Regions from separate parts of the Vreelandella sp. F11 genome, predicted to be linked through region 1. Evidence: predicted binding sites of a transcription regulator. Region 1 holds the regulator's gene; each other region holds the start of a gene.
What was found. The regulator FNR, encoded in region 1, switches genes on or off when oxygen is low (the NO sensors DNR and NnrR bind a similar motif). The targets are predictions, from matches to a motif close to TTGATNTANATCAA.
Positions count from the first base shown of each region.

Region 1 (7,845 bases):
GAGCGATGTAACGACTGCCGCGCCTTGCTACCACTGCGGTAATCCGGTGCCCGCTGCGGCACCCTGGAAAATTACCCTGGATGAACGCACCCACCCGCTTTGCTGCCCCGGCTGCGAAGCGGTGGCACACGCCATTGTCGATGGTGGCCTTGAGAGCTACTACCGCTATCGTACCGAGCTACCCGAACGCCCGGATGAGCGCCAGGCAGCCAAAGCTGACACCTGGTCGGTATTTGACGATCCCGGCCTCCAGGCGCAGTTTGTTCATCCTGACGGCGATGAGGGAAACGTCAAAGCGACCCTCGCCATCGAAGGCATTACTTGTGCCGCCTGCGCCTGGCTGATCGAACACCGCCTGAATGCCTTAACAGGGATAGCCTCCAGCGCGGTGAACTTAACCCACCACCGCCTGCGGGTGAGCTGGGATCCTCAGCAGTTGAAGCTCTCGCAACTGCTGGCCGAACTGGCCGCCATTGGCTATGAAGCCCAGCCCTACGAGCCCGATCAAGCCCAAGCGCGCCTGCAGCACGAAGAGCGTATGAACGTGCGACGGCTGATTATCGCTGCCGTCGGCATGATGCAGGTAATGATGTTCTCGATCCCGATCTATGTCTCCGGCCCCGGTGAGATCAGTGACGACTTCTACGCACTTTTCCACTGGCTCTCCTTTGCGCTAGCAACGCCAGTGGTATTTTTTTCTGCCCAGCCGTTTTTCCGCAACGCCCTGCGCGACCTGCGTACGGGTGTGCTCGGCATGGATGTGCCGGTGTCGCTGGCGATTGGTGGCGCTTATCTTGCCAGCAGTTACGCGGTACTGTTTAACGTCGGCGAGGTCTATTTTGACTCGGTGGCCATGTTCACCTTCTTTTTGCTGTTTGGCCGCTACGTGGAGGGCCGCGCCAGACGCCGCAGTGGGCATAGCGGCAATGCCTTGAGCGGCGTGCTGCCGATTTCGGCCACGCGCCTGGAAAGCGACGGCAGCGAGCGCATTCTGCCTGCCAGCGAACTTGCCCCAGGTGACCGTGTATTGATCAAGCCCGGCCATGGCGTACCTGCTGATGGCATCATTGAAGAGGGCGAATCGAGCCTGGATGAATCAATGCTGACCGGCGAATACCTGCCAATCACCCGCCGCGTGGGCGACCCCATTACCGGCGGTAGCCAAAACATGGAAAACCCGCTGGTGATCAGGGTAACTCACGCCGGGCGCGATGCCCGCGTGGCGGGCATTGTCGACCTTACCGACCGTGCCTTTGCCAGCCGCCCTAGGCTTGCCCAGATGGCCGCGCGTATGGCGCACCTATTTGTACTGCGCCTGCTGTTAGTGACGGCCTGCGTAACGATCGCTTGGTGGTTTATCGACCCCTCGCGGATGCTCTGGGTTCTGCTCTCGGTGCTGGTGGTAACGTGCCCCTGTGCACTGGCCCTAGCCACCCCCGCAGCCCTCACCGCAGGCCATGGACAACTGCGTAAGCGCGGCGTGTTGATCACCCGCGCCGATGCCATGGAGACGCTCTCAAACGTGACTCGGGTGATTTTCGATAAAACCGGCACCCTCACCCGCGGCGAGATGCACCTAACCCGAACCCAGCCTCTAGGCGATCTCACCGCTGAGCGCGCAAGGGCCATTGCTGCAGCTCTGGAGGCTCACTCTGAGCACCCCATCGCCCGCGCCTTTCGGCCATTCCGGGATGCCACACTGCAAGCCAAAAATATTCACAGCCACACCGGGCAAGGACTTGAAGGGCACTTAAACGGTGCTCGGTGGCGATTGGGCAAGCCCCGGTTTGCAACGGATAGCGCAACGGATAGCGCCGTGGATAATGGCATGAAAGCGCCTGCCAAAGGCCAGTGGCTGCTGCTTAGCGAAAACGGCGAACCCCGTGCCTGGTTTGGCCTGCATGATGGCGTCCGCGACGACGCTGCCGATACAATCAACGCCCTCCGGGCTCAGGGCTTAAGCGTAGAGCTGCTCTCTGGCGATACCCAGGATGCGGTGGAAAGCTTAGCCGACCAGCTCAATATCACCACCTGGCACGCAGGCGTCAGCCCCGAGGGCAAACTGGCCCGTATGAAAGCACTTCAAGCCGCTGGCGACACCGTGGTGATGATAGGCGATGGCATCAACGACGTGCCGGTGTTAGCCGGTGCCGATGTGGCGATTGCCATGAATGGTGCGACGGATTTAGCCCGCACCCGCGCCGATGCGGTGCTGCTCAGCCCTCGCCTGATGCGGATTTTTGAGGCCATCGAGATTTCCCGGGCAACGCGGCGTATCATGCGCCAGAACATGATTTGGTCAGTGTGCTATAACTTTTCAGCGCTGCCGTTGGCGGCGATGGGGCTGGTACCGCCCTGGCTAGCCGCCATTGGTATGTCGCTTAGCTCGCTGGTAGTCGTCGGTAACGCCCTGCGACTGTCACGCTGGCGCCCCCAGCCTGTACTATCGCTTGGCACTTCAACACCGGTAACCGCATGACGATTCTGTATCTGCTTATTCCGCTTTCGCTAATCCTACTCGGCCTCGCCGTCTGGGCGTTTTTCTGGGCAGTGAAGAATGATCAGTTCGACGACCTGGAAGGGCCGGCGCACCGTATTCTGTTTGATGAAGATGAGAACGACTTCAGCCCTGAACAGCGTCGTCAGCGTCAGCAGGCGAAGCGCTCTGAAACAGCAGCGAGAGAGACACCCGACGACCAAGAGCCACGGTCATGAATCCGACGGGGGTTGATCTGCCGCCGCTAATGGCGGCGTTTGTGTTTGGCTTGATGGGCGGCGCCCACTGCATTGGCATGTGCGGCGGCATCATGAGTGCGCTCACCTTTGCCGTGCCCCCCAGCATGCGCCATCCAGCGCGCATGGGGGGCCTACTGCTCAGCTACAATGCAGGCCGTATTATTAGCTATATGAGTGCAGGCGCACTGGTTGCCCTGCTAGGCACGCTATTTTCGCTGTCCGCCACGGCGCGACTGCTACTTCAGGTGTTTGCCGCGCTGATGCTGATACTGATGGCACTCTATATCGCCAACTGGTGGAAGGGGCTGCTCAAGGTCGAAGCCGTTGGCCGCCGCCTCTGGCGTTTTATCGAGCCTGTGGGACGGCGATTAATGCCGGTGGTGCATCTTCCCCAAGCCTTTGCCCTGGGGGCCATTTGGGGCTGGCTACCCTGTGGGCTAGTCTACTCCATGTTGGCCTGGAGCTTAGCGATTGCCGACCCGCTCCAGGGGGCTTTACTCATGGGCGCGTTTGGACTGGGCACCCTGCCCGCGCTGCTTGCCACCGGCCTGGCCGCGCGCCAGCTCAGCCATTTGATTCGTCACCCGGCAACGCGCAGCGTGGCGGCACTGACTATTATCGCGTTTGCCCTTTGGCAACTCTGGGCACTGACGGCACACAACCTCTAATAGCATGACATGGCTCAATCTTTACGCTTTCGTCACGGGTTAGGCTAGCGGCATTACCTCACGTCGGAGCGCCCCTTCATGCCCGTTCATGCCCCTGCGGTTTCACCTCTTGCCTCTTCTTTGGCGGCAGCGCCCGTGCCGCCGGTTTGGGATGAAGCCCTGCTGCGCCGCTACGACACTAGCGGCCCGCGCTACACTTCCTACCCTACGGCACTGTCGTTTCACGACCAGTTTACGCCTGACGACCTGACCCAGGCACTCCAGCGTAGCAATGCCAGTAAGCGTTCACTCTCGCTGTATGTTCACGTGCCCTTCTGCCGCAAGATCTGCTTCTACTGCGCGTGTAACAAAATAGCCACCAAGAACACCGCGCTGGCCGAGCCCTATATAGCCCGGCTTGACCGCGAGATGGTGCTGACTGCCCGCCACTTGGATACATCACGACCGGTGGAGCAGTTGCACTGGGGTGGCGGTACGCCGACCTTTCTCAGTCTGAATCAGATGGGCGACCTGATCGATCGCTTGGACGCCCGTTTTGGCCTTTCATCGTCGGTTGATCGCGATTACGCCATTGAGATAGATCCTCGCGAAGCGGATGTGTTTACCCTGCGTCACCTACAGTCGTTAGGCTTTAACCGTATTAGCCTGGGCGTGCAGGATTTAAGCCCGCTGGTGCAGAAAGCGATTAACCGCATTCAGCCTCGAGTACTGACCGAAACGCTGATGGAGGAGGCGCATCGCCTGGGTTTTCGCTCGCTCAATCTTGATCTTATTTATGGTTTACCGTTTCAGACAGAAAAGAGTTTTACGAATACGCTTCGCCAGGTGATTGACCTCAACCCCGCGCGTCTTTCAGTGTTTAATTATGCACACATGCCGGAGCGATTCGCCCCCCAGCGGCGTATTAATGTTGATGACTTGCCAGGGGGTGAAGAGAAGCTGGCGATTCTGCGCGCCACCATCGAGATGCTCACCGCGGCAGGCTATGTGCATATCGGCATGGATCACTTTGCCCGGCCAGACGATCGCCTCGCCATTGCCCAAAGAGAAGGTTCGCTACAGCGCAATTTTCAAGGCTACTCCAGCCATGCTCAGTGCGATTTAATCGGGCTTGGCGTTTCGGCGATTTCGCGCATTGATGACGTCTATGCGCAGAATCCTAGTGACCTGGCCAGCTACGAAACGGCGTTGGATCAGGGCCAGCTCGCCACCGTACGCGGCGTGCGGCTGAGCAACGACGACCTCATCCGCCGGGATGTGATTGAGCGGCTGATGTGCGATATGGGCATTGATCTTGCTGCGGTCAGCCAGCGCTGGAATATTGATGCCCCCCGCTATTTTGCACCCGCGCTAGAACGTTTACAGAGCGCCGAGCAAGATGGCCTAATGACCCGTAGTGGTGATCAACTTAATGCCACGCCCATGGGGCGGCTGCTGATTCGCCATTTAGCCATGGCGTTCGATGCCCATCTTTCTGGGCAAACGGGGCAGCGCTACTCTAAGATTGTTTAATCATCTTATTGCAGGCATGCTAACGCGACTATAATAAGTAAGAATTTACTAATTTTACCCTGACCCACTCAAGGAGCATCGTATGTTGGAACCCATGAGCAGCCGGCGCTCGCTACTCCACGAAGCACGTTGCCAAACCTGCAGCCTTAGCTCGCTGTGCCTGCCGCTTGCCCTTGAGCTGGACGATATGGGGCAGTTCGATGCGATTATTCGCCGCCGTGCGCCGCTGAAAAAAGGCGAGCCTCTGTTTCGCCAGGGGGACACTTTCACCAGTGTTTACGCGGTGCGTTCAGGGAGTTTGAAACAGATCACCGCCGAAGGTAACGGCAGCGAACAGCTGACAAACTTCTACCTGCCCAGTGAACTGGTGGGGCTGGATGGCATTGACGAAGAGCACTATCCCGGTAGCGTTATTGCACTGGAAACCACCACCGTATGCGAGATCCCTTTTGACCGCCTGGATCTGCTCTCGGAAGAGATCCCTGAGCTACGTGGCCAGCTGTATCGCAGCATGAGTAAAGAGTTACGCGATGATCGGCGTATGATGCGCCTGCTGTCGCGTAAAACCGCTGATCAGCGGCTGGCGAGCTTCTTGATTACTCTCTCGGATCGTTTTCGTCGCCGGGGCTACTCGCCCTACAGTTTTCGCCTCTCAATGCCCAGAGCCGATATTGGCAACTACCTGGGCTTAGCGGTGGAAACCGTCAGCCGCATTTTAAGCCGCTTTCAGCAGCAGAACGTGGTGGCGGTTTCCGGGCGAGAGGTCAACATTCTCGACATGCCGCGCTTGATTACCCTCGCTGAAGAGGAAGAGCAAACGGTTAGCTGACGTTAAAGGCCTGGATGCGCCCTGCCAGCAGTTCCGCCTGTTTGGCCTCTAAGCCTTCAAAATCAAACAGGCTGCGGTCTGCCAACTGGGAGGGTGCAATATTGGTCACCGCTTTAAACATGCTTTCCAGGCGGCCCGGAAACTTTTTGTCCCACTCCGCGAGCATCTCTTTGACTACCTGACGCTGCATATTGGGCTGGGAGCCGCAGAGGTTGCAGGGGATGATCGGGAATTCCATCAACCGCGAAAATTCAGCAATATCTGCCTCTTTGCAGTAAGCCAATGGCCGAATAACGATATTCTTTCCATCATCGGATAACAGCTTGGGCGGCATCGCTTTCAGGTTACCGCCGAAAAACATATTCAGAAACAGGGTTTCGAGGATATCTTCCCGGTGATGGCCCAGGGCAATTTTATTGGCGCCAATCTCTTCGGCAAACCCATACAGCGAGCCACGGCGCAGTCGTGAACAGAGCGCACAGGTGGTTTTGCCTTCAGGGGTTTTCTCCTTCACCACCGAGTAAGTATCGCGCTCGACAATATGGTACTCCACGCCCTGCTTCTCCAGATAGGCAGGCAGCACATGCTCGGGAAAGCCCGGCTGCTTTTGATCCAGATTGACCGCCACCAGTGAAAAATTGACCGGCGCGTTGCGCTGCAAGTTGCGCAAAATCTCCAGCATGGTGTAGCTGTCCTTTCCGCCGGAGAGGCACACCATCACGCGATCGCCTTCATTGATCATTTGGTAATCAATAATCGCATTGCCCACTTCCCGGCGCAGACGCTTTTGCAGCTTGTTAAATTCACGTTTCTGCTTGGCATCAGCCAGCTCTGGCTGGTTTTGCTCAGCGTTAGCTGGGGTGGCTACAACTGTATCAAGGTGAGCAGGATCAAAGTGATCAAGAGATTGCATGGTATAGGCACTGCCGAGGGTATGGTGAAGAGAAGAGGTGCTACACAGAAATAATTGGGGGCTATTCTAACAACACTCTTCGCCTTGACCCAACTACTCGTCGCTCCTTCCTAAGCAGCCTGTGCCATAACGCGCTGCAGGCGCATATACAGCAGTGCGCTGGCGGTGGCCTCGCCCAGTACGCTTTGCACGCCCATGGCGGGTACCTGCCAGCATGCCAACGCCTGGGTGAAGCTGCTGGGCGCTTCTACCTGGGGATGCAGTCGCCGCAGTTGGCGCTGATGCAGTCTCGCCACATCAACCTGGGCATTGGGCAGGGCAAAATTTAGCCGCTTGGTCAGTAGTGTATTCAACGCCCCAATACGCTGCTCCAACTGCCAGCCCACTATGGGTCGATTGCCGATAAATTCCACTAACGCGCTCAAGTTAGCGCTGCTTGTCGGCTGCACCTCCCCGGCCTCGCACAGCAAATGATGACGGCGCAGCGCGGCACTTTCGGGCAGTTTTGTATTGCCTAACGTCATCACAAAAGCGCGGCTGGTTCGTACCTGCTGCTGGCTCAGCGCCACCGCGGCCAAACTGATCACCGGCGATGACGACGTGGGCGTTGTCGTACAGGCGAGTGCTACCAACTCCTCGCCCATATAGGGTTGAAACAGCCAGGCATAGGGAGAATCAGCACAACGCCGACGATCACTTTCGCGGCGCAACAAGGTGCGCAATGAACCGCTAAATAGCGCTACGTGTCGATCTAACAGCCGCATTCCGCTCACGAATACTCCAAATGATAACGATGGGAAAGCCGCTGCTTAAAGTCTTTGACAATATGCATCGCTTCGCGCAGAAGATCGCGCTCCAGGGAAGAGAGGTTTTGCACGACAACGCGGTTAGCGCGACTGCCGTTTTGGGGGTTAGCTTCTTTTGTGTCCGAAGACGTTTCCAATGCGCTTAGCTGCTGTTTAAGACGCAGCTCGGAAAACAGCGCCAACGCCTCCCCCAGATCCTCAGCAAAACGACGATCCAGGCGACCATCGGCCGCTAGTGCATCCAGGCGGTCAAAGGTTGAGGTGGCTTTAATCCGCCGTTCAAGCGCCATGGTGCGCACACCGTGAACAATCGGAAAGATGCCGCCTTTCTTAATATCGATACCGTGCTGGGGCTTTTTCAGCGAGCCAAACAGCGTCAGC
Region 1 covers NZ_CP170448.1:3,692,951-3,700,795, forward strand. Annotated here, with positions in the region: gene ACFIOZ_RS16960 (FixH family protein) at 1-2, shown strand, start outside; gene ACFIOZ_RS16965 (heavy metal translocating P-type ATPase) at 1-2,479, shown strand, start outside; gene ccoS (cbb3-type cytochrome oxidase assembly protein CcoS) at 2,476-2,715, shown strand; gene ACFIOZ_RS16975 (sulfite exporter TauE/SafE family protein) at 2,712-3,404, shown strand; gene hemN (oxygen-independent coproporphyrinogen III oxidase) at 3,483-4,916, shown strand; gene fnr (fumarate/nitrate reduction transcriptional regulator Fnr) at 4,999-5,745, shown strand; gene ttcA (tRNA 2-thiocytidine(32) synthetase TtcA) at 5,738-6,658, opposite strand; gene ACFIOZ_RS16995 (DNA polymerase III subunit epsilon) at 6,769-7,422, opposite strand; gene ACFIOZ_RS17000 (DUF294 nucleotidyltransferase-like domain-containing protein) at 7,428-7,845, opposite strand, start outside.

Region 2 (7,845 bases), 1.1 Mb from region 1:
AAACGTTGGCTAAGGGAGAGCGCAACCGCCTGCTCGGCTCAGCTCTTTGCGGCGTTCTGGCAGGTAGTCAAACGGTAGTTGTGGTGGTGGGGCTTGCTTGGCTTATTGATCAGTTGGTGGTGCATGATCAATCGCCCATATCTTTAGTGCCGATATTTTCCCTGCTGGTGGGCTGCGTGCTGTTACGCGCTGCCTTTCAGTGGGGGCATGAAACACTGAGCCTGGAAGCCAGTCTGCGTATTCGGCAGCGTGCCAGAGCTCAACTGTTGGATAAATTATCCTCTTTAGGCCCGGTTTGGCTCACCAGTCAGCACAGCGGCTCGTTGTCCAATCAAGTGGTTGAGCATATCGATGCGCTGGAAGGCTATTTCGCGCGCTTTTACCCTCAACTACGAATTACGCTCTGCTTGCCGCTATTGATACTAGCGGTGGCGGGGTGGCTCGATTATTTGGTGGCTCTGTTTCTGTTGCTTTCTGCGCCGTTAATTCCGCTGTTTATGGCGCTGGTTGGTATGGGGGCGGAGCGCCTTAATCGTGATCAGTTTGTTGCAGTCTCGCGATTGTCGGCGCATTTTATTGACCGTGTGCGGGGCATGACCACACTTCAGCTTTTTGGCCACACGGCAGCGGCGCAGCAGGAGGTTTGGTATGCCACTGACGGTTATCGGCGACTTAGCATGCGTACTCTTCGCTTGGCCTTTCTCTCCTCGGCAGTGCTGGAGTTTTTTTCCTCGGTTGCGATTGCGGTTGTGGCCATGTATGTCGGTTTTGGCCTGCTGGGCTACATCGAGTATGGGCCATCTCCTTCACTGACGCTTTTTTCGGGCTTGGCAGTACTGCTGCTGGCGCCCGAATTTTTTCAGCCTCTGCGTACCCTTTCTCAGCACTACCATGATCGCGCTGCAGCTTTGGGCGCTGCCGAAAGCGTGGTGAATATACTCAACCAGCCAACCTTGGTGAGCAAGCAGCGCTATCTGATGCCGCTGTCGCATAGATCAGCCATAGAGTTAACGGCGGTTTGCGTTTCTTACCCTGGTCGTGGGCAAGTGATAGGCCCGATCAACCTGACTGTTCATCGCGGCGAAGTAGTGGCGCTCAGCGGTGCTTCCGGCAGCGGTAAGTCGACGCTGCTGGCGCTCCTGGCGGGCTTTGTTGCCCCCACTGCAGGGGAGTATAGGCGGCAGGAAGATAGCCATTTTGCCTGGCTGGATCAGCAGCCCTCGCTCTTGCATGGCAGTTTGATCGATAATTTGCGCTTAGCGTCCCCTGACGCTTCCCGTGAAGAAATGTTCAACGCACTAGAGCGGGCGGGTTTTGGGTCTATGTTAACGCAACTGCCCGAGGGATTGGATACGTTAATAGGCGAGCGCGGGGTAGGATTGTCAGGTGGCCAGGCGCAGCGCCTGGCCCTGGCACGAGTCTATCTCAGCAATGCGTCGCTGGTGCTGTTAGATGAGCCGACGGCGAGCTTAGACTACGAGACTGAACAGTTGGTTATGGCCGCTTTGCTAGAGCTTGCCCAAGAGGGGCGCACCCTGGTGATAGCGACCCATCACCCGGCAGTCATTGATGCGGCCCAACGCCATTTTGCGTTTGAGCTGGGTGAGTTGGTGGAGGTCTCCAGATGAGGACTATTTACCGCGACTTCCGCCCCTGGCTGCTGCTTCTACTACGGCGTCGTCGGCGTTTCTTGTTGGGCGCTCTGCTGGTGTTTGTCACCCTGATGGCTGGGCTGGCGCTTTTGGGCCTATCTGGTTGGTTTATCACCGCTAGTGCCCTGGCCGGTATAGCCCTCTCCATGGGGCTGCCCGCTCGGTTAGATGTTTACGTCCCCGGTGGCGGCATTCGTTTTTTTGCCTTGGCGCGCACTATAGCGCGCTACATGGAGCGGCTGTATAACCATAATACGGTGTTAACGCTGCTTGCGGATCTGCGTTATCGGGTGTTTGGTTATTTGACTCGCTTTGATGATGCTCGCTTGCGTGGTGAGCGTGCCAGCGACTGGCTGAGCCGTTTAACGGCTGATATCGATACCCTGGATAATTTTTATCTGCGCCTCTTGGTGCCGCCGCTAGTGGCGCTGCTTGGCGTGGTGGCTGTTGTCCTTTTTGTAGCTGTCTGGTTGCCCGGCGTTGCCGTGCTGATGGCGATGACGCTGGGCTTACTGTGGCTGGTGGCGACCCTTTTGGCTGCGGCCTGCGGGTTTTCGAATAGCTACCAGCAGGTGGTTGACCAGCAGTCGCTGCGTCGCCTAGTGGTCGATCAAGTCCAGGCCTCGGCCGAGTTGATGAGCTATCAAACGACCCATTGGCACCGGGCGTTGATCGCGACGCAGGAGCAGCAGGCATTCAGTAATCAGCGTCGCTTAGGGCGCAAGGCGGCATTAATAAACTGCCTGGTGAGTGTCATCAGCGGAGTAATGGTAGTGGCGGTGTTGTGGTTAGCGAGCCTGATGCTTACCCAGCAATGGGTGACGGGCCCTATCTTGGTGATGGCAGTATTGATTGCACTGGGGGTGAACGAGGCGTTTATATCGCTACCGGCAAGTTTTATCAAACTGGGCGCAAGCTATGCGGCGGTGCGTCGCTTAAATGAGCTAATCGGTGATTCCTCGCCTGGTTGGCCTGCCGGCACACTCCCTGAAGGTGCTGGTTTTAGCATTCAAGCTAAACAACTCTCTTTGCGCTATACGCAAACGCTAGAACCCGCGTTAAATGAGATTGATCTTCAACTGCCCGCTGGAAAGCGTGCAGTGATTACCGGCAACTCCGGTGCCGGAAAATCGTCTTTAGCCAGTGTGCTGATGGGGCGCTTAAAAGCGACTCGGGGGGAGGCGCTAGTCGGCGGCGTGCCAGCTTGGCAGCTCACGGCCGAAAACCGTGCTAATCACTTTGCCATGCTCACTCAGCAGGTAGACCTATTCGATGCCTCAATTGCTGAGAACCTGCGTATTGCTGATCCCACTGCGAGTGATGACAAACTCTGGAAGGCATTGAGTGCTGTTGCCTTGGATAGTTGGGGTGAGCAGTTGCCAAAAGGGTTGGCAACGGCGGTGGGCGAGAAAGGGCAGCAGCTTTCCGGTGGCCAAGGTCGACGCTTGGCATTAGCGCGCCTAATGCTACGTAACCCCAAGGTGGTGATTCTTGACGAGCCGTTTGCAGGGGTTGATGAAACGACGGCAAAACATATCGCTGCTTCCCTGGATAAATGGTTGGTGAATCGAACGGCTATCTTCTTGGTTCATCAGGTGAGCTCGCTCAATTTACTGCCTGGGGTAGAGTACCACTGGCACCTGGATGCCGGTAAACTTCGCCAACCCCCCATTAATAATCGATAATAAGCTGCATTGATTAATAGATAAGACAGCAAGGAGCCCGTCATGCATGAATTTTTACGCACTCTTCCTAAAGTAGAGCTCCATTTGCATATCGAAGGCTCGCTTGAGCCAGAATTAATGTTTGCTTTGGCGCAGCGTAACGGGGTTGAACTACCCTATGCCACGGTGCAAGAGGCGAAAGATGCTTACCACTTTAGCGATCTACAGGGGTTCCTGGATCTCTATTTTCAAGGCATGAGCGTACTTCGTAATGAGGAAGATTTTTACGACCTGGCAATGGATTATTTCAAGCGTGCGCGAGGGGAGGGGGTTGTTCATATCGACATGCACTTCGACCCCCAGGCGCATCTGCAGCGTGGCGTACCTTTAGAAGTGGTTATGGCTGGATTATTAAAAGCCAAACAGGAAGCTGAAGAAACCCTCGATCTTTCTATTGGTATGATTATGGCTTTTCTGCGTGATCGTCCCGCAGAGGAGGCGTTGCATGTGCTTGAACAGGCCGCTCCTTATTGGAAAATGCTGGATGCCATTGGTTTAGATAGCGCTGAACAAAATAACCCCCCGGTGAAATTTGTTGAGGTATTTGATCGCGCTAAGCAGCTTGGGCTAGTGCGTGTAGCCCATGCGGGGGAGGAGGGGCCTGCTGAGTATATTAAAGAAGCCCTTGATGTGCTTGAGGTTCAGCGCATTGATCACGGGGTGCGCTGTTTAGAAAGTGATGAGGTAGTTGAGCGCTTGCGCAATGAGCAGATTGTACTCACCGTATGCCCGCTCTCTAATGTCAGCTTGAAAGTAGTAGAGGATCTTCGTGATCATCCACTGCCACGGCTATTGGCTGAGGGGCTTAAAGTCACTATTAGCTCAGATGATCCCGCCTACTTCGGCGGCGGCATGTTAACCAATCATATTGCGTGCGCCGATGCATTTGGCTGGGACGAGGCGGTATTTCGACAGTTAACGCGTAATGCTATTGAAGAAGCATTTGTGGCCCCGCTCCGTCGTGAAGAGTTGCTGGGTCGTTTAGGCTCACTTTAGGTATGCGCGCCGCCTGGATTACCAGGCGGCTGTTTGCTTCAAAACCGTCCTGTTTAAGGCAGTGCGGGTACTTCAAAAGCGGGCATTTCGCCGGTCAGCGTATGTAAAAAGGCGGTAATGTCATCAATGGTATCATTATCAAACTCACGCCCCAGCATCTCTTCACCCATTATCGCGACAGCTTCTTCAAGCGTTTCTGTAGCACCGTTATTCATATATGGATAGGTCACCGCTACATTACGTAGCGTGGGTGTTCTGAAGCGGTACTTGTCGCTCTCCTCTTCGGTTACGACATAACGACCCAAATCGGTCGAGCCCGGCACCTGAATTGCATGGAACTGGCTATCGGTTAAAGCGGGGCCTCGATGGCAGGCAATGCAGCCGTTATCTACGAAAGCCACCATACCCTTTTTGGCTTGCTCGCTAATCGCATTTAGATCACCATGCAAGTAGCGATCGAAAGGTGAATTGGGAGTATTGAGAGTGCGTTGGAAAGCAGCCAGTGCGTAAGCCAGATTGTTATCGGTAATCGGTTCTTCTTGATCCGGATAGGCGGCGCTGAATTTCTCCTGGTACAGCTCGAACCCCACCAGCCGCTCCAGGGCCATCTCAAGATCCATCGCCATTTCCACAGGGGCTTCGATAGGGCCCAGTGCTTGGCCTTCCAAATCAGGTTCGCGGCCGTCCCAAAACTGCGATCCTAAAAAGCCACTGTTCAGCACGGTTGGCGTATTCCGTTCACCCACCTGCCCATCGTGGCCCACCGCGCGAGGAATTCGATCTGCCCAGCCCAGCGCTGGGTTATGGCAGGTAGCACAGCTAATAACACCACTGGAAGAGATGCGCGGTTCAAAGAACAGCATGTTGCCGAGCTCGACCTTCTCCGTCGTTAATGAGTTATCCGCGGGGATAGGGGGAAGGAAAGGTAGTGCTTCGAAGCGGTTGCGATAGTTATCTAGCCCATCATCAGCAATGGCCAAGCTGGTAACAAAGGCGCTACCCGTTGCCAGAGTGACTAGTAAGTTAGCTCTTGTAGTCATGGTTATTCTCCCTTGCTTTTACAGTCGACGGTTTGAAGTCGCTTATTGATTAGCTTACGGGAGAGGAGAGTGGTCGTTTTGTCCTGGATCAAAAGTTGTGTTGCTATGCTGGGTTTGAGAGGTGGGTGCTAATTTTTAACGGGTTTTGTACATAAAAGTTGAATTCTCTGTTGACCCTAGCGGGAAATCGGGTAGTATACGCCACACGTCAACGGGGCACTGCCTCAGCGACCAGCTCTTTAACAATTTGATCAGGTAATTCATGTGGGCGCTTGCTGACGTTGGTGACAAATCACCAAATATCAAGGCAAGCGACTCAAGCAATAAGGTTTTTCGAAACCTGTTTTGAATGAATTCGTTTGAACCTTGAGCCAAGTTTGATTCGCTTTTGCTGCTTTCGGCTAGTCCGTAAGTAAGCGAGTAAGGATCACAATGATTTTAAACTGAAGAGTTTGATCATGGCTCAGATTGAACGCTGGCGGCAGGCCTAACACATGCAAGTCGAGCGGTAACAGGGGTAGCTTGCTACCCGCTGACGAGCGGCGGACGGGTGAGTAATGCATAGGAATCTGCCCGGTAGTGGGGGATAACCTGGGGAAACCCAGGCTAATACCGCATACGTCCTACGGGAGAAAGGGGGCTCCGGCTCCCGCTATTGGATGAGCCTATGTCGGATTAGCTAGTTGGTGAGGTAAAGGCTCACCAAGGCAACGATCCGTAGCTGGTCTGAGAGGATGATCAGCCACATCGGGACTGAGACACGGCCCGAACTCCTACGGGAGGCAGCAGTGGGGAATATTGGACAATGGGGGCAACCCTGATCCAGCCATGCCGCGTGTGTGAAGAAGGCCCTCGGGTTGTAAAGCACTTTCAGCGAGGAAGAACGCCTATCGGTTAATACCCGGTAGGAAAGACATCACTCGCAGAAGAAGCACCGGCTAACTCCGTGCCAGCAGCCGCGGTAATACGGAGGGTGCAAGCGTTAATCGGAATTACTGGGCGTAAAGCGCGCGTAGGTGGCTTGATAAGCCGGTTGTGAAAGCCCCGGGCTCAACCTGGGAACGGCATCCGGAACTGTCAGGCTAGAGTGCAGGAGAGGAAGGTAGAATTCCCGGTGTAGCGGTGAAATGCGTAGAGATCGGGAGGAATACCAGTGGCGAAGGCGGCCTTCTGGACTGACACTGACACTGAGGTGCGAAAGCGTGGGTAGCAAACAGGATTAGATACCCTGGTAGTCCACGCCGTAAACGATGTCGACCAGCCGTTGGGTGCCTAGAGCACTTTGTGGCGAAGTTAACGCGATAAGTCGACCGCCTGGGGAGTACGGCCGCAAGGTTAAAACTCAAATGAATTGACGGGGGCCCGCACAAGCGGTGGAGCATGTGGTTTAATTCGATGCAACGCGAAGAACCTTACCTACCCTTGACATCTACAGAAGCCGGAAGAGATTCTGGTGTGCCTTCGGGAACTGTAAGACAGGTGCTGCATGGCTGTCGTCAGCTCGTGTTGTGAAATGTTGGGTTAAGTCCCGTAACGAGCGCAACCCTTGTCCTTATTTGCCAGCACGTAATGGTGGGAACTCTAAGGAGACTGCCGGTGACAAACCGGAGGAAGGTGGGGACGACGTCAAGTCATCATGGCCCTTACGGGTAGGGCTACACACGTGCTACAATGGCCGGTACAAAGGGCTGCGAGCTCGCGAGAGTCAGCGAATCCCTTAAAGCCGGTCTCAGTCCGGATCGGAGTCTGCAACTCGACTCCGTGAAGTCGGAATCGCTAGTAATCGTGAATCAGAATGTCACGGTGAATACGTTCCCGGGCCTTGTACACACCGCCCGTCACACCATGGGAGTGGACTGCACCAGAAGTGGTTAGCCTAACGCAAGAGGGCGATCACCACGGTGTGGTTCATGACTGGGGTGAAGTCGTAACAAGGTAGCCGTAGGGGAACCTGCGGCTGGATCACCTCCTTAAACGATGCGTCACAGTTAGTAAGCGTCCACAATGAATTACCTGATCAGATATAGAGCAAACGGTTTAAGCACGATCCCCTCTTGGGTCTGTAGCTCAGTTGGTTAGAGCGCACCCCTGATAAGGGTGAGGTCGGCAGTTCAAGTCTGCCCAGACCCACCAAATTTTATCTACCGCTGCGTTATTTTATGACTCGCATAGCAGGCTATGCGTCGCCATAAAATGCCTTGCGCTAAATAAAATTGGCCAGAGGTGAGCGTGACTAAGAGTGACTCGATGGGGCCATAGCTCAGCTGGGAGAGCGCCTGCCTTGCACGCAGGAGGTCAGCGGTTCGATCCCGCTTGGCTCCACCATTACGTTACTACCCTGTTAAATCCCATACCGTTTGTGAATGTTTCGTGACCACTGATAAGTCGCTGTGCTGTAACTGTTGTTTTAGTTCTCACACGCCGCTTTATCAC
Region 2 covers NZ_CP170448.1:2,564,165-2,572,009, reverse strand. Annotated here, with positions in the region: gene cydD (thiol reductant ABC exporter subunit CydD) at 1-1,628, shown strand, start outside; gene cydC (thiol reductant ABC exporter subunit CydC) at 1,625-3,337, shown strand; gene ACFIOZ_RS11715 (adenosine deaminase) at 3,380-4,372, shown strand; gene ACFIOZ_RS11710 (cytochrome-c peroxidase) at 4,426-5,412, opposite strand; rRNA gene ACFIOZ_RS11705 (16S ribosomal RNA) at 5,853-7,385, shown strand; tRNA gene ACFIOZ_RS11700 (tRNA-Ile) at 7,469-7,545, shown strand; tRNA gene ACFIOZ_RS11695 (tRNA-Ala) at 7,662-7,737, shown strand.
Region 2: ACFIOZ_RS11710 (cytochrome-c peroxidase) is a predicted target of FNR. The motif match lies at 5,491-5,504, and genes of this name have one in related genera.

Region 3 (7,845 bases), 1.4 Mb from region 1:
TCTCGGGCAGGTCGGGGTTGGCGAAAATGTTCGCCAGCACCCGCCACTTGCCACCAATACGCGGTTCAATGCGGCCGTCGTTACGGCGCATCCAGCCGCCCTTCCACTTGGCCTGGTTCTCCCACTCTTTGGGATAGCCGATACCGGGCTTGGTCTCGACATTGTTGAACCAGGCGTACTCCATACCTTCGCGACTGGTCCAGACATTTTTGCAGGTCACCGAACAGGTGTGGCAACCAATACACTTATCAAGGTTGAGAACCATGCCTACCTGGGAACGAATTTTCATTTCACGGCCTCCTGAACGCTGTCATTGCCTTCACCATCCAGCCAGTCAACGTGTTTCATCTTGCGCACTAACACGAACTCATCGCGGTTTGAGCCGACGGTGCCGTAGTAATTAAAACTGTAAGAGAGCTGCGCGTAGCCGCCGATCATATGGGTTGGCTTGGGGCAGACACGGGTGACCGAGTTGTGAATGCCGCCTCGTGTGCCGGTGATCTCAGAACCAGGGACGTTCACGTTGCGCTCCTGGGCGTGGTACATCATTACCATGCCCGCCTTGACCCGCTGGCTGACCACTGCCCGCGCGGCAATCGAGCCGTTGGCGTTGTAGACCTCGATCCAGTCGTTGTCCTCGATATCGATCTCCGCCGCGTCCGCCTCGGAGAGCCACACCACCGGGCCGCCGCGGTTGAGCGTCAACATCAGCAGGTTGTCCGAGTAAGTGGAGTGGATGCCCCACTTCTGGTGCGGCGTGAGGAAGTTCAGCGCCTTGCTCTTGAAGCCGTTGTCGGCGGGCAGTGTGAAGCCTTTGGCCGCCTTGGTATCGATGGGCGGACGATAGACCAACAGGCTTTCGCCGAACGCGCGCATCCAGGCGTGATCCTGATAGAACTGCTGACGACCACTCACGGTGCGCCATGGAATCAGCTCGTGAACGTTGGTATAACCGGCGTTATAGGAGACGTGCTCATCCTCGAGGCCGGACCAGGTCGGGCTTGAGATGATCTTGCGCGGCTGAGCGACAATATCGCGAAAGCGAATTTTTTCTTCATGCTTGGGCCTCGCCAGGTGCGTGTGGTCGCGTCCGGTAATCTTGGAGAGTGCATCCCACGCTTTTACTGCTACGGCGCCGTTGGTTTCCGGTGCCAGGGTCAGAATCATCTCGGCGGCATCAATAGCGCTGTCGATCAGCGGCCGCCCCTTATGCGGGCCATCCAGCTTGCGATGGTTGAGTTTGCCCAGCAGCTCGACTTCAGCATCGGTATTCCAAGCGATGCCCTTGCCGCCGTTACCGATGCTTTCCAGCAGCGGCCCTACGGAGGTGAAGCGCTCATAGGTTTCGGGATAGTTGCGCTTGACCTCAATCAGCGATGGCATGGTCTTGCCGGGAATCGGCGCGCATTCGCCCTTCTTCCAATCCATCACCGCCGGCTGGGCCAATTCTCCTGGCGAGTCGTGCTGCATCGGCAGCGTGACCAGGTCGGTCTCTTCGCCCAGGTGGCCTACACACACCTTGGAGAAAGCCTTGGCAATACCCTTGTAAATATCCCAGTCGCTGCGCGATTCCCAAGCCGGATCGGTGGCGGCAGTCAAGGGGTGAATAAAGGGGTGCATGTCCGAGGTGTTAAGGTCGTCCTTCTCGTACCAGGTTGCCGTGGGCAGCACGATATCCGAGTAGAGGCAGGTGGTGGACATACGGAAATCCAGCGTCACCAGCAGGTCGAGCTTGCCTTCCGGCGCCTCGTCACGCCATACGACTTCTTCAGGCTTCTGGCCACCAAAGTCACCCAGATCTTTGCCCTGAATACCGTGGCGGGTACCCAGCAGGTACTTGAGCATGTACTCATGGCCCTTACCTGAGCTACCCAGCAGGTTGGAGCGCCAGATGAACATATTGCGCGGGAAGTTCTCTGGCGCATCCGGGTCTTCCGCGGCAAAGCGCAGTTCTCCGCTCTTGAGCTGCTGAACGGCATAGTCGGCTGTTGACATACCCGCGGCTTCGGCTTTTTTGGCCAGGCGCAGCGGATTAGTGTCTAGCTGAGGTGCTGACGGCAACCAGCCCATACGCTCGGCGCGCACGTTAAAGTCGATCAGACTACCGGGGTACTCCTCGGCCTTGACCAGCGGCGACAGGATCTCTTTGATCTCGAGCTTCTCGTAACGCCACTGGGAAGAATGGTTGTAGAAGAAGGAGGTAGAGTTCATATGGCGCGGCGGGCGCTGCCAGTCAAGGCCAAAGGCCAGCGGCGTCCAGCCAGTCTGCGGACGCAGTTTTTCCTGACCCACATAGTGAGCCCAGCCGCCACCGCTCTGACCGATACAGCCACACATCACCAGCATGTTGATCAGGCCACGGTAGTTCATATCCATGTGGTACCAGTGGTTCATCCCGGCACCGACGATGATCATGCTACGGCCATTGGTTTTATTGGCGTTGTCGGCAAACTCACGGGCGATGCGGGTGCACTGCTCTGCCGAGACACCGGTGATTTTCTCCTGCCACGCGGGGGTATAGGGGCGAATCTGGTCAAACGAGGTGGCGCCATCATCTTCGCCGTCGCCGACAAAGCCACGGTCAATACCGTAGTTGGCACACATCAGATCAAAAACGGTCACCGCCAGCATTTCGCTGCCATCGGCTCTCTTCAAGCGTTTGGCGGGCAAATTGTGGAACAGTAGGTCGTCAGCCGCGCCGACACCCGCCCCTTTAACGTGCTCAAAGTGCTCGTGCTCGATACCGCCGAAGTAAGGGAACGCCACGCGCGCGACGCTATCGTGGTGGTTGACCAAACTTAGCAACGGCTTGATTTCAGTGCCTGCGGCGTCCAGCGATTCCAGGTTCCACTTGCCCACTTCGTCGCCAGTTTCGCCCCAGCGGAAACCGATGGAACCGCGTGGTACCACCAGCTGGTCACGGGTTTCGTCCCAGGCGACGGTTTTCCACTCGGGATTGTTCTCCTGGCCCAGGGCAGCATCAAAATCACTGGCACGCAGTTGGCGACCCGGTGCGAAGCTGCCATCTTCCCGCGCTTCCAGTTCCACCAGGAACGGCATGTCGGTATAGCGGCGCACATAGTCGGTGAAGTAAGCACTGGGGTTCTCAAGGTGGAACTCTTTGAGGATGACATGGCCCATGGCCATGGCCAGGGCGGCATCGGTGCCCTGTTTGGCAGAGAGCCACTCGTCGGTGAGTTTGGAGACTTCGGCGTAATCCGGGGTAATTGAGACCGTCTTGGTGCCCTTGTAGCGCACTTCGGTAAAGAAGTGAGCATCCGGGGTACGTGTCTGGGGCACGTTGGAGCCCCAGGCGATAATGTAGCCGGAGTTGTACCAGTCAGCGGACTCAGGTACGTCGGTCTGCTCGCCCCAGGTCATTGGTGAGGCTGGCGGCAAGTCGCAGTACCAGTCGTAGAAGCTCATGCAGACGCCGCCAATCAGCGACAAATAACGGCTACCCGCCGCGTAGCTGACCATCGACATGGCGGGAATCGGCGAAAAGCCAATGATCCGGTCGGGGCCATACTGCTTAGCGGTGTAGACGTTCGAGGCCGCGACCAGCTCATTGAGCTCGTCCCAGTTACCGCGAACGAAGCCGCCCATACCGCGGGCACGCTTGTACTGCTTGGTCTTGGCGGGGTCTTCGACAATCGACGCCCAGGCATCCACCGGGTCGGGATTCGCCTTGAGTGCTTCGCGCCATAGCGCCAGCAGCGGCTTACGCACTAAGGGGTACTTGAGGCGGTTGGCGCTATAAAGGTACCAGGAATAGCTAGCGCCGCGTGGGCAGCCACGCGGTTCATGGTTAGGCAGATCAGGACGGGTGCGCGGATAGTCGGTCTGCTGGGTTTCCCAGGTAACCAAACCGTTCTTAACGTAGATTTTCCAGCTACAGGAGCCGGTACAGTTCACCCCGTGGGTGCTGCGCACCACTTTGTCGTGCTGCCAGCGGGCACGATAACTATCTTCCCACTGGCGGGATTCGCTACGTAGTTCGCCATGCTCATTAGCAAAAGGCTCGCGGGACTTGCGGAAGAAATTCAGCCGATCTATGAAGTGACTCATGGTCGATCTCCAGGCTCCTCGGAAATTTGCATACCCGACAGTGCGGGTTCCATGGAGTGGATTCTGCGTGATCGACAAGCGAATTACTGCGTGATTACCTCCATATACACCCTATCTACCCCCAAGGTGATAGAGCGGCCAACGTAAAGGAATAGACGGTTGGCACTGTTGAAATTACACCGTGCGCGAATAACGGTTTTCCGTTGGTTTCAGGTAGGCGTCGAACGCCATGGCCAGGTTGCGGATCATCAACCTCCCTGATGGCAGCACCTCGATTTCATGGTCGCGCAAAGCAATTAACCCGTCGTCCGCCATCTCTTCGAGGCTCGCCAAGGCACTCGCGAAGTAGCTGCAAAAATCGATATTGTGGCGGGCCTCGATAGCGGCGAATTCAAGTCGGCCGTGACACATGAGGGTATTGATGACATCGCGGCGCAGTCGGTCATCATCGCTGAGGCGATAGCCTCGAAAGACCGGCAGGCGACCCTCCTCCAGGCGATGCTGGTACTGGGCAGTTTCCTTGACGTTTTGGCTAAAGGTATCGCCCACCTTGCCAATCGAGGTAATGCCCAGCCCAATCATGTCGCAGTCGGCGTGGGTAGAGTAACCCTGAAAATTGCGCTGCAGAGTGCCATTCTCACGGGCCAGGCTCAGCTCGTCATTCGGAAGGGCGAAGTGATCCATGCCGATGTAGACATAGCCTGCAGACGTCAGGCGGTTAATCGTAAGCTCCAACAGCTCCAGCTTGCGCTCGGGGGGCGGCATGTCTTCGGGGCGAATTAGCCGCTGAGCTTTAAAAAGTTCGGGTAGATGGGCGTAGCTATAAGCGGCAATGCGATCCGGTTGCAGGTCAATAATCTTGGTTAGCGTGGTATCGAAACTCGCCACCGTCTGCAGCGGTAGTCCGTAGATCAGATCCACGCTGACCGAATCAAACCCTGCCTCGCGGGCGGCCTTGACCAGAGATACCACCTGCTCTTCGCTCTGGACGCGATTGACCGCCTGCTGCACGTCGTGATCGAAATCCTGCACACCGAAGCTCAACCGATTAAAGCCCAGCGAGTAGAGCTCAAAGACCTGTTCGGGGGTCACGGTGCGGGGGTCTACCTCCAGCGAGAATTCACGCTTTTCAGGTGCGGCGAAATGAAAGGCGCCGTCAAGCGCCGCCATCAGTTCGCTTAGCTGGATGTTGCTTAAGTAGGTTGGGGTGCCGCCGCCCAGGTGCAGTTGGGTCATTTGGCGGGTGGTATCGAACAGCGCTCCCTGAACACGTATCTCCTGTTTTAACCACTGAAGGTATTCGGCAGCTCGTTCGGTATTATGAGTAATGATTTTGTTGCAGGCGCAGTAGTAGCACAGGCTTTTGCAGAACGGGATATGCACATAGACCGAAAGCGGCTTGGGTACTGCGACCCGATTACTGCGCTCGGCGGCGCTACGGTAATCATCCTCTGCAAAGGCGGCATGAAACTGCGGCGCAGTCGGATAGGAGGTGTAACGCGGGCCCGGGCGGTCATATTTCTCTACCAGGGGCCGGTTGAAGAGCAGTTCATCTTGCATGATCGGGAAAGGCCTCTAAGGAAGGTCTAGAGAAGTGGCTAGAGTAAGGAGCGGTTAATATTCATACAGTATACGTTTTAAAAATCGCCTGCATCCAGCTTGACTCCCCTGCTGCGCAATCCACTTTTGAAAGCCACCCCATTATGACCTGAGTCAAAAGGCAGCAAGAAATAGGTGACTAAACTGCTCGGATTTTCCCCGCAAGGAGTCTCGCTATGGAGCTTGTATGCCCCGCCGGTAACCTGCCCGCCCTGAAGCGTGCCGTCGACGAAGGTGCTGACGCTGTCTATTTCGGTTTCCAGAACATCACCAACGCACGGCAGTTCGCCGGGCTAAACTTTACCGACAAACGTGCCCGCGAGGGGATCGATTACGCCCACCGACATGGCAAACGCGTTTTTTGCGCTATTAATACCTATCCCCAGCCCGATGGCTGGCAACACTGGACGCGGGCCGTAGACCAGGCAGCCGAACTGGGCGTGGATGCGCTGATTCTCGCCGATATGGGACTGCTCGACTACGCTACTCGCCATCACCCCGAGATCGCGCGGCACCTTTCAGTACAGGGTTCGGCGACTAGCCATGAAGCGCTACGCTTTTACCACCAGCATTTCGGCATCAAGCGCGCCGTACTGCCAAGGGTGCTGTCAATCACTCAGGTTCGCGACCTCGCCAGGCAAACACCGATAGAACTGGAGGTGTTCGCTTTCGGCAGCCTGTGCATCATGGCCGAAGGGCGCTGCTATCTCTCCTCCTACCTCACCGGCGACTCTCCCAATACCCGGGGCGTTTGTTCTCCTGCAGCCCATGTACGCTGGGAAGAGACACCTCAAGGCTTAGAGTCACGCCTTAACAACGTTCTTATCGACCGCTACGCCGAAGGCGAGCGCGCGGGCTACCCCACCCTATGCAAGGGTCGCTTCGAGGTGGCGGGCGAGACCTATCACGCCATCGAAGAACCCACCAGCCTCAATACCCTGGAGCTGCTGCCGGAGCTGCGCGACCTGGGCATCAGCGCGGTAAAAATCGAAGGACGCCAGCGCAGTCCTGCCTATGTCTCGAAAGTAGCCAGCATTTGGCGTCAGGCGCTTAATCACCTAGCGGCTGAGCCTGAACGCTTTCATCCAGAAGCTGCCTGGATGTCCGGCCTTGCCGAGCTTTCCGAAGGTGCCATCACTACCCTAGGCGCCTACGAGCGCCGCTGGAAATAGGAGCCTACTATGTCGCACACTACACCTCCCCCATCACCAACCTTATCAACCGGCCCTCTTCAACTCTCACTCGGGCCGGTACTTTTTTACTGGACTCGGCAACGCTACGCCGACTTCTACCGCGAGGCGGCCGACTGGCCGGTAGAGATTATTACCCTGGGCGAAACCGTCTGCTCGCGGCGCCGCGATATGAAACTGGACGACTGGCTAGGCATTGGCCGCGAGCTCACCCAGGCGGGCAAGCAGGTTGTACTCGCCAGCCAGACACTGATCGAGTCTGAGGCCGATCTGCGTGACTTACGCAGGCTGTGTGACAACGGCGACTTTATTGTCGAGGCCAATGACCAAAGCGCCCTGCAGCGCCTCACCAGTGCCGGGTTGCCGTTTATCGCCGGTGCTGCGCTCAACCTCTACAACCCGGCGACGCTGGGCGTCATGGCACGTGCTGGAATGAAACGCTGGCAAGCGCCGGTAGAAATGTCACAGCAAGACTTAGCTAAGCTTATTCACGATTGCCACCAGGCAGGCATTCCCCACCCATGCGAAGTATTCGCCTACGGTCATCTCCCCTTGGCCTGGTCGTCACGCTGCTTTACCGCCCGGCGTCACCAAACACCCAAAGACCGCTGCAAGTTCGTCTGCCAAAAGTACCCCGAAGGCTTGGTGCTACGTTCACAAGAATCCCGGGATGTTTTTACCCTGAACGGTATTCAAACCCTTTCCAGCGCCTGCCAGGATCTGCGCCATGAACTTATGGTCATGGCGGATATGGGGGTATTGGTGGCCCGCCTCAGCCCCAGAGCGGAAGGAATGGCCGAGGTGGTCAAGGCTTTCGACCAGGCCCGCCACGGCAGGTTAGCTACGCCCGATCCTTTGACGCTGGTAGAGGCTGAAATCTGCGACGGTTACTGGTACGGCCGACCGGGTATGGATAACACCCGCACTGCGCCCAGCTAACGCAGACGCAGACGCAGACGCAAAAACTTAAGCGCCTCCGCTTCGCCCT
Region 3 covers NZ_CP170448.1:2,257,294-2,265,138, reverse strand. Annotated here, with positions in the region: gene narH (nitrate reductase subunit beta) at 1-289, opposite strand, end outside; gene ACFIOZ_RS10255 (nitrate reductase subunit alpha) at 286-4,068, opposite strand; gene hemN (oxygen-independent coproporphyrinogen III oxidase) at 4,243-5,628, opposite strand; gene ubiU (ubiquinone anaerobic biosynthesis protein UbiU) at 5,844-6,839, shown strand; gene ACFIOZ_RS10240 (U32 family peptidase) at 6,849-7,796, shown strand.
Region 3: hemN (oxygen-independent coproporphyrinogen III oxidase) is a predicted target of FNR. The motif match lies at 5,772-5,785, and genes of this name have one in related genera.

Region 4 (7,845 bases), 620 kb from region 1:
CCTTTAGCTCAATTACCCAAGCGGCGAGTGCCGCGCCAAAGCCCGGAAATTTACTATGCACGTATTGGGCATAAGCGAAGCCGCGGCCATAGCGCCAATCGCCATCGCTGGGTGGATTGGCATTGGCAATGCAGGGCGCCCAATTCGCACGTTTGATGAGTGCTTGGACAAGCTCGCAGGCGCGCTCATCAGCTAGGTAACGCAGCCGATAGGCGACAGGATCTTCCCCCGCTAAATAGGCAAGTTCATCGATATAGCTTTCGTGGGCGAAAGTATTGGGCAGCGCGGAGACACCGCGTAGCCAGGAGGCGCGCACCAGGGTAGGTACATCTTCACAGATAATCTGCCGATGGGGGTAGTGGTAGGGCGGTACCGATGTTCGGTCGCCCATCTCAAAGGGGATATCGATAGGTGAAGAAGCGCCGGTTAGTAGTAGCGCCAGGGTGGGGGCACTATTAGAGGGGTAACGCGTGCTGAAGCGGTAGCCTGCTGGGCTGCCATCGGTATTCAAGCCGCCCTGGATAGCCATGTATTGAGCTGCCCCCTTGGGTTCCCAGGTGTGCTCCTGTTCGCGGGTTAATTGCACGCGCACCGGGTGGCCTACCGCCTGGGAAAGCAGCACCGCATCGGCGCCAACGTCGTCAGCGCAGTTGCGTCCATAGCAGCCTGATGTCTCCATGCGGGTAATCGTAATGACACTCTCATCCAGGCCGGTAAGCCGGGCGAGATCGGCTCGCAGGCTATGGGGGTTCTGGGTGCCTGACCAAAGGTGTACGGCGTCTTTCTTGGCATTGGCGACCGAGCAAGAGGGGCCTATGGAACCATGTAGTTGGAAAGGCCATATATAGGTGCGATTGAGCTGATGATTCGCTGTTGCAAGGGCGCTATCTAGATCTCCCTCTTCAAGCAGTATGCGCTGCTTGCTGGGCAGGTCGAGCAGGGCTTTCTCGATATTATCCAGCTGGGGCAGGCCTGGGGTGGGGCGCCACTCAACCTTAAGCTGCCTTGCAGCCTCAGCAGCCTGCTCTTCTCGCTCGGCTACGACGCCCACGAAGTCGCCTATGACGACGACTTTAATCACCCCTGGCAAATGCGCCACGGAGCTTTCGTCGACGGCCACCAAGCTGGTACCCATAAAACTACCGCGATCATGCCCTACATAAGGTGGACGTATTACCCGTCCGTGCAGCATGCCCGGTAAGCGAAAGTCGTGGACAAAAGTTAATTTGCCAGTGGTTTTGTCAGGGATATCCACACGGGAGGTAGATCGCCCCACCAGTGTGTAATCACTGATGGGCTTGAGGGGCGCGCTGTCAGCTAACTTCAATGCATGCCGAGCGCCAGCGAGCAGCTCGCCATAGCTAATTGGCGGAAGATGCTTATCGTTGGTATGTATATACCCGTCTTGGCAGTGAAGTGTTTCGCGCTCAACATTCAGGTGGCGAGCCCTCAGCGTTAGCAGGTACTCCCGAGCTTGTGCCGCGGCTCTACGCAGTGGCTCAGCGGTGATTTGTATGGTCGCGCTGGCAATTGTTGGCCCTTGATTGGGTACATCAAAGGGGTTGCCCAGCACCATGGTGACGTTGTCGAAAGCCACGCTCAACTCTTCAGCGACAATTTGCGCCAGCGCCGTGCGTATACCTGTGCCCAAATCCACGTGCCCGTTGAATGCGAGGATATGACCGTCACTCAGTATAGCAATGAATATCTCGGGTTCATGTGGGGTGAAATCAGAGTGTGTACCTGGTTGTCCCGGCGCAGGCTTGGGGGGCGCAACAGGATCCCGGTAGATCACCAGTAGCTCCGACTCGTGAAGCAACGACTGCCTTGTATAGTCTGATTTCACAGCCATGATGCACCTCCCGAGCTATCTCTGAGCTTCATGTGTTTGTGTCAATTTGTGCTGATCGTTGAGCCAAAATTAAGGTAAAATTATAGCGTATACGCCATAAAAGCATGCTGGATTGATCCAGCGCAAGCAGTAATTCATACGTTGATGCATCATCGTGATAACCAGTGCCATACTTGATTTGCGATGTCGCCAATATTTAAGGATAGGTAATGACAACGGATAGTGCGCTCAATCACTCGTCTTCTGGCGAGCACCCTACGCCGACAGAGCAGGGGTATGATTTTTCCGAACAGGTAGGCCATCTACTACGCAAGGCCTATCAGCGGCATACGGCTATTTTTCAGCGCTACAGCAGCGACAAGCAGTTAACCGCCATTCAGTTTGTCACGCTGTGTACAGTGATGGAGCGTGGGCCTAGTTCACTTACCGATATCGTCAATGCCACCGCGATTGATCCTGCCACCATCCGTGGGGTTATTAAGCGCCTCAAAGCACGCGAATGGATTGCTTTAACAACCGATCCTAATGATCAGCGCAAAGTCATGGTGGTGATCACCGAGTCCGGTGCTGCCCTGGTAGAGGAAATGGTGCCCAGTGCCAAGCAGATCAGTGATCAGACCATGAAGAACCTTAATCCAGCGGAACGCGTTGCCCTGATGCACCTGCTGGAAAAAATGAATGCGGATGGATGATGCCATGAGAGTGGAGGGTTCCACTTTCATGGCAAGTGGCTTGCTAGCGCTCCTCTAAGTAGCTCAGTGCTTCATCCAGACCTATCACATCACCATACTTGCTATCGATATCAAACAGGTTGGCTTCATGGGGAGCTGGGTGGCGGTCGCCCACGCAGTCTCTAATCACCATCACGCGAAAGCCATATTGCAGGCCATCCACAGCGGTGGCGCGAATGCAGCCGCTGGTGGAGCAGCCGGTAATGATCAGCGTGTCGACGCCCATGGCGACCAGTGTGGAAGCCAGAGAGGTGCCAAAGAAGGCGCTGGCATACTGCTTGGTCATTACCAGCTCATCTTCACGGGGGGCCACCTCGGGGCAGAACTCCGCGTAAGGGTTGCCCGCCACCATCGCCCGCATGACCGGTGCCTTCTTGACCCAGATGCCGCCATCGATCTGATCCGGGGCGTGATACAGAATGTTGGTGTGGATAACAGGCGTACCTGTACGCCGCGCGGTGTTTAATAGCGGCGGCATATTGGCCACGGCGTCCACCACACCCTGGGCAAATAGCGGCGAGCCGGGGGTGGTGTAGCCCTGCATAAAATCAACTACCAGCAACACGGGTTTTTTACCAAAACCAATGCGCCCATCCCAGACGCCTTTGTAGTTGTTATCTAAGCTGTCATCTAAAGAGCTGTCACCAGCACCGCTGCTGCTGGTTGCCTGGCTGGGTTTCGTCATGGCGCTACCTCCTAATAAGCCCCTGATAAGAGTGCACCCGCACCTGGGACAATAGGCTCCAGGTCGAGCGCCTTAAGCATGGCGTAGGTGGTCGCGATAGCCGCGGTCACCACTGGTTTGCCGGTCAGGGCTTCGACTTTGGCGACAGCCGGTAACGACGGCATTTGCACACAGGCTGACAGCACAATGGCATCGACATTAGTTAAGTCGAGACTAGCAACAATCTCAGGGAGGTTGGCGGGGTCGTGGCGAGCAACGTCCAGATTGTTGGGAATCTCAAGCGCCCGGTAGTCGAGTACTTCAACACCTTCCTGGCGGATATAGTCCACCACCATTTCGGTCAGCGGCTTCATGTAGGGGGCCACCACCACCACACGTTTGGCTTTCATCACACCCAGAGCATCAACCAGGGCACCGGCGCTGGTGACCACCGGCGTGTCGCAGCCGTTCTCTTTGGTGCGGCTGCGTAGCCGCTGTTGGGATTCACGGTGGTAGCCGGGGCCCATGGCCATGATGGCTACCAGGCAGGCGTAGCCCATGACATCCACTGCCGCGTCAGATAGCTCCAAGGCACAGCGGTCAGACTCCGCATCCATGGCCGCCAACTCATCCTTGCTGACGGTCTTCATGCGCATACGGCTGGAGTGGAAGGTAAAACGTTCTGGGCGAATTAACTGCCGCGCTGCCAGCATCGCGGGGATCTCAGTCTCCATGGTGATGTTGGAGCTGGGGACGATCTGGCCGATTCGGTATGTCTTGGTCATGGCATTTTGGGGGATAGCACTGTGGGTCATGATCATTGGCCTTTGTTAGAGTTGTCTGCCCAGGAAGTCTTCAAAGGCGGCAAAAAAGCCATCGAAGTCATCCCAGGGAATCATATGGCCCGCTTGTTCGGCGGTGGAAATGCGAATCGCCGGTAGCAGTGAGCGTATTTCGGCGCGATCTTCGTCTTGGATAACCCCGCCCTTACCCGCACACATCAGCAGCGTGGGCACCTCGATGCTTGGGAAATCCCGGTGGATATCGACGCTGTGAAACTCTTCAAACGCCTGAACGATGGCGGGCTCAAAGCAAGTGTGCAGCCACTCGGCGCGCAGCCGTAGCTGCTCGTCGCTCCAGGTGGGGCAGTAGTGGCGCATGGTCTCGATATCGGCACCCCGTGTGCAGTCGCGAATCGAATCCACGTACCAGGGCAGCTTGCTGGGGTACTCACGTCGTCCTGGCCCTGAAACCGGTGGGTCGATCAGTACCAGTTTGTCGATGCCCTTGGCGCCGCGACTCATGGCGCGTAGCGCAAAGCGCGCCCCCATGGAGTGGCCGGCTAGGATGACATTGCTTAGACCCAGTGCATCGATAAAGGCGATCACATCGTCGGCGCAGGTGTCAGTGTCATAATCGAGCTCGGGCCCGGTAGACGACAAGCCGCGCCCTCGGACATCCAACACATAAGTGTCGAAATGCTGACCGAGCCGCTCGGCCACAAAACGCCAGGTGATGGCCGGGCTGGTAATGCCCGGTATCAGTACCATCGGCTGGCGCGAAGTCTCGGCGCTGTCGGCAAAGCGCAGGTAGTGCTGACGAATACCATTGGCGTGCACGTTGGCGCCATAGAGATAGGTGCTGCTCATGCTGGGCTCCCTTGACTGGTTGGTTGCTTCAGCGGTACTTCAAAGGGGTCATAGGCGAATACCCAGGCCGGGTCTTCGTCTTCCCGTAACCAGGTATTGTCGTGGGAAACCTGCTGAACCCGCGAGGCGCGTTCAAAACGGTTGGTGCGGTAAAGTTCGAATGCCTGCTGGTAGTGCTCGGCGCCCACTTCCTCCAGGCAGCGCACTAGCATGGCAGCATCCTCAATGGCCATAGCGGCGCCCTGGGCCATATGTGGCTTCATCGGGTGGCAGGCATCGCCCAGCAGCACTAGCCGGTTTTCATGCCACAGGGGTAGCGGGTTGCGCTCCAACAGCGGCCACTTGGTAACGCTTTCAGTGCAGTCGATTAGCGCTTGTACGGTGGGGTGGTACCCCTCGAATGCTTTGCGCATCTCTTCCCGTGAGCTGTCGACGAAGGAAGTGCCGTGGCTCCAATCGGGTTCAGGCACGCCGGTCACGTAGTAGTACTCCTTCTCGTCGCCGGTCACGAAGTACACCATCATGTGCCGGTCTTCCGACCACCACTTCACGCAGGCTTCGAAATCCAGGTCGTATGCTTTGAGTTTTTCCGCCGAGATAATCGCCCGATGAGCGACCCAGCCACTGTAAATAGGCGCTTCAGGGCCAAGCAGCTTCTCGCGTAGGCGCGAGTTAACGCCATCAGCGCCGATCACCAAATCTGCCTCTTCGGTTGAGCCATCGGCGAAGGTCATGACCACCTTGTCGCCGCTGTCATCCACATCGACCAGGCGCTTATCGAAAAAGAGATTGTCCTGGTCGAGCGTGCTGACCATCAGTTCGTGCAGATCTCCACGGTGTACGGTGATGTAGGCCGCGCCATAGTTTTCGCGAGCAAACTCGCCTAGCGGGATACGTGACTGATACTCGCCGGTCATACCGTTGCGGCTGAACCAGTAATCGGGGTGTGAGCCCATGGCATTGAGCTTCTCTTCGATACCAATGCGGCGCATTACTTTCATCACGTTGGGGCCAAGGTGAATGCCTGCCCCAAGGCGCGCAAACGCTGGTGCTTGTTCGTACACCTTGGTGGGGTAACCCGCTTGCTGCAGTAGTGCACCTGCAGCGGCGCCGCCAAGGCCCGCGCCAATAACGGCGATGGTGGGTTTGTTGTTCATATCCTGGTTTCCTCGCTGTTTTATTCGCCTATCACTCGTTTCTGAATGCGTTCGTGAATGCTATAAAACAACGTATACACCATTTATTTTTTGGTCAAGAATTAGTTTTGAAATTATTTTTTAATGGTAATAATGCGGTATTTTTAAATAAATATATGAATTTAATGATTTTATTGTTGTTTTTTGGGTTTTGTGTAAAAACTTGAAAAACGCATCGATTGAGTGCTATACGTTTATTAGGCTTGTTTTTATAGCGTACGCACCTTTAATGCTCGATGGGCATTAGCTCTGCACTTAGCTGGTGCAAGTGAATTGGCCGTATGTGAAAGGTAGATGAAAATAGGCGGGTTTAAGGTGCTACGAAGCGTGTTTGGCAGGCAGAGTTTATTAGTAATATCTAAGTCATATCCAAGCCCTATTCAGAGCAAGAGGGCGGGCTTAACAATAACGATGATGATCCCCTATGACGCTAAAGCTAACTATCAATGGGCAAGAACGCGAGCTGGCCGTGCCGCCGCAGACACCATTGCTCAATGTGTTGCGTAACGACCTGGCGCTCAATGGACCCAAGTATGGGTGTGGTTTGGGCGAGTGTGGGGCATGCAGCGTATTGATTGATGGCATGGCAGCACGCACCTGCGTGCTGCCCGTGTCCGCTGCCGTTGGCCATGAGGTAACCACCCTTGATGGTCTTTCCCAGGGCGGTGAGCTTGACCCTGTACAACAAGCCTTTATCGATGCTCAGGCAGCCCAGTGTGGCTACTGTTTGAACGGCATGATCATCACTGTGCGTGCGCTGCTAAATCATAATACTCAGCCCTCTGCGCAGCAGATTCGCACCGCTTTAGAGCATAACCTCTGCCGATGTGGCACCCATGTTGAAATTCTGCAGGCAGCGGAGCGTGCCGTGATCCTTAACGCGGCCGCGTTGCAGGAGGCTTCTCATGAGTGAAGGGTCGATGCTCCATGGCCAGCAAAAACAGGCCGGCATCCCCGCGCTGCTAGCGCAGGCACGTTTTGGTGTCGTTGTGCGTCCTCCTTACTACCGGTGGAATGGTGAGTGTTTTGAGAGTGATCGCTTAGTTGGCGTCGATAGCAGCAGCATTGCCTCACTATCAGGATCTATTGAAGTAGTGGTGGAAGGGAATTTTGTGGGGGTGGTGGCCGATAGTTTGGCCTTGGCGACCGATGCCGCTAAGCAGCTGAAGGTTGAGTGGCAGGCCGTTCACCAAGCGCCTGAAAAAGCGCCTGATAGCGATCAAGCGCCCTTTGAATCGCCTCTTGTTAAGTCTAGCCCGTCATACACGCATTCGAACCATGCGTATGGATGGCCGAGTCGCATGCGCTGGGGCAATAACCCTAGCTGGGTAATTGCCGATTGCCGCGATCAACAATTGAGTGTGTGGGGGCAAACCGTCACCCCAGCGGCGCTTAAACAGGATCTAAGCCGGTTAACCTCGCTGGATATTAGCCTGATTGAGCTTTACAGCGCCGATGGTGAACACGCCTCAAATCAGGCCTCGGGGCTGGGGCGCCATTGCGGCGATGATGCTGCCGTGGATGCAGCCTTGATGTCTCGGGCTGTGGGCGGCCCCGTCGCCGTGTGGCTGGATGCCCTCTACGCTAAGGATGTTCAGGCATTGGGCCAAGCGCAGCGAATTAGCCTAAACGCTGATATTGCCAGTAGTGGTGAGATAGCCCGTTATCACTATCAGCAGACCAATCTCACGGGTGAGGTGGCTGCCGTCGGGTTGTTGTTAAGCGGCAGGGTCACGATAACGACGTCTAGCGC
Region 4 covers NZ_CP170448.1:4,311,256-4,319,100, reverse strand. Annotated here, with positions in the region: gene ACFIOZ_RS19750 (xanthine dehydrogenase family protein molybdopterin-binding subunit) at 1-1,852, opposite strand, end outside; gene ACFIOZ_RS19745 (MarR family winged helix-turn-helix transcriptional regulator) at 2,062-2,544, shown strand; gene ACFIOZ_RS19740 (N-carbamoylsarcosine amidohydrolase) at 2,588-3,268, opposite strand; gene ACFIOZ_RS19735 (Asp/Glu racemase) at 3,280-4,062, opposite strand; gene ACFIOZ_RS19730 (alpha/beta fold hydrolase) at 4,078-4,896, opposite strand; gene ACFIOZ_RS19725 (FAD-dependent monooxygenase) at 4,893-6,053, opposite strand; gene ACFIOZ_RS19720 ((2Fe-2S)-binding protein) at 6,517-7,005, shown strand; gene ACFIOZ_RS19715 (c-type cytochrome) at 6,998-7,845, shown strand, end outside.
Region 4: ACFIOZ_RS19750 (xanthine dehydrogenase family protein molybdopterin-binding subunit) is a predicted target of FNR. The motif match lies at 1,965-1,978, and genes of this name have one in related genera.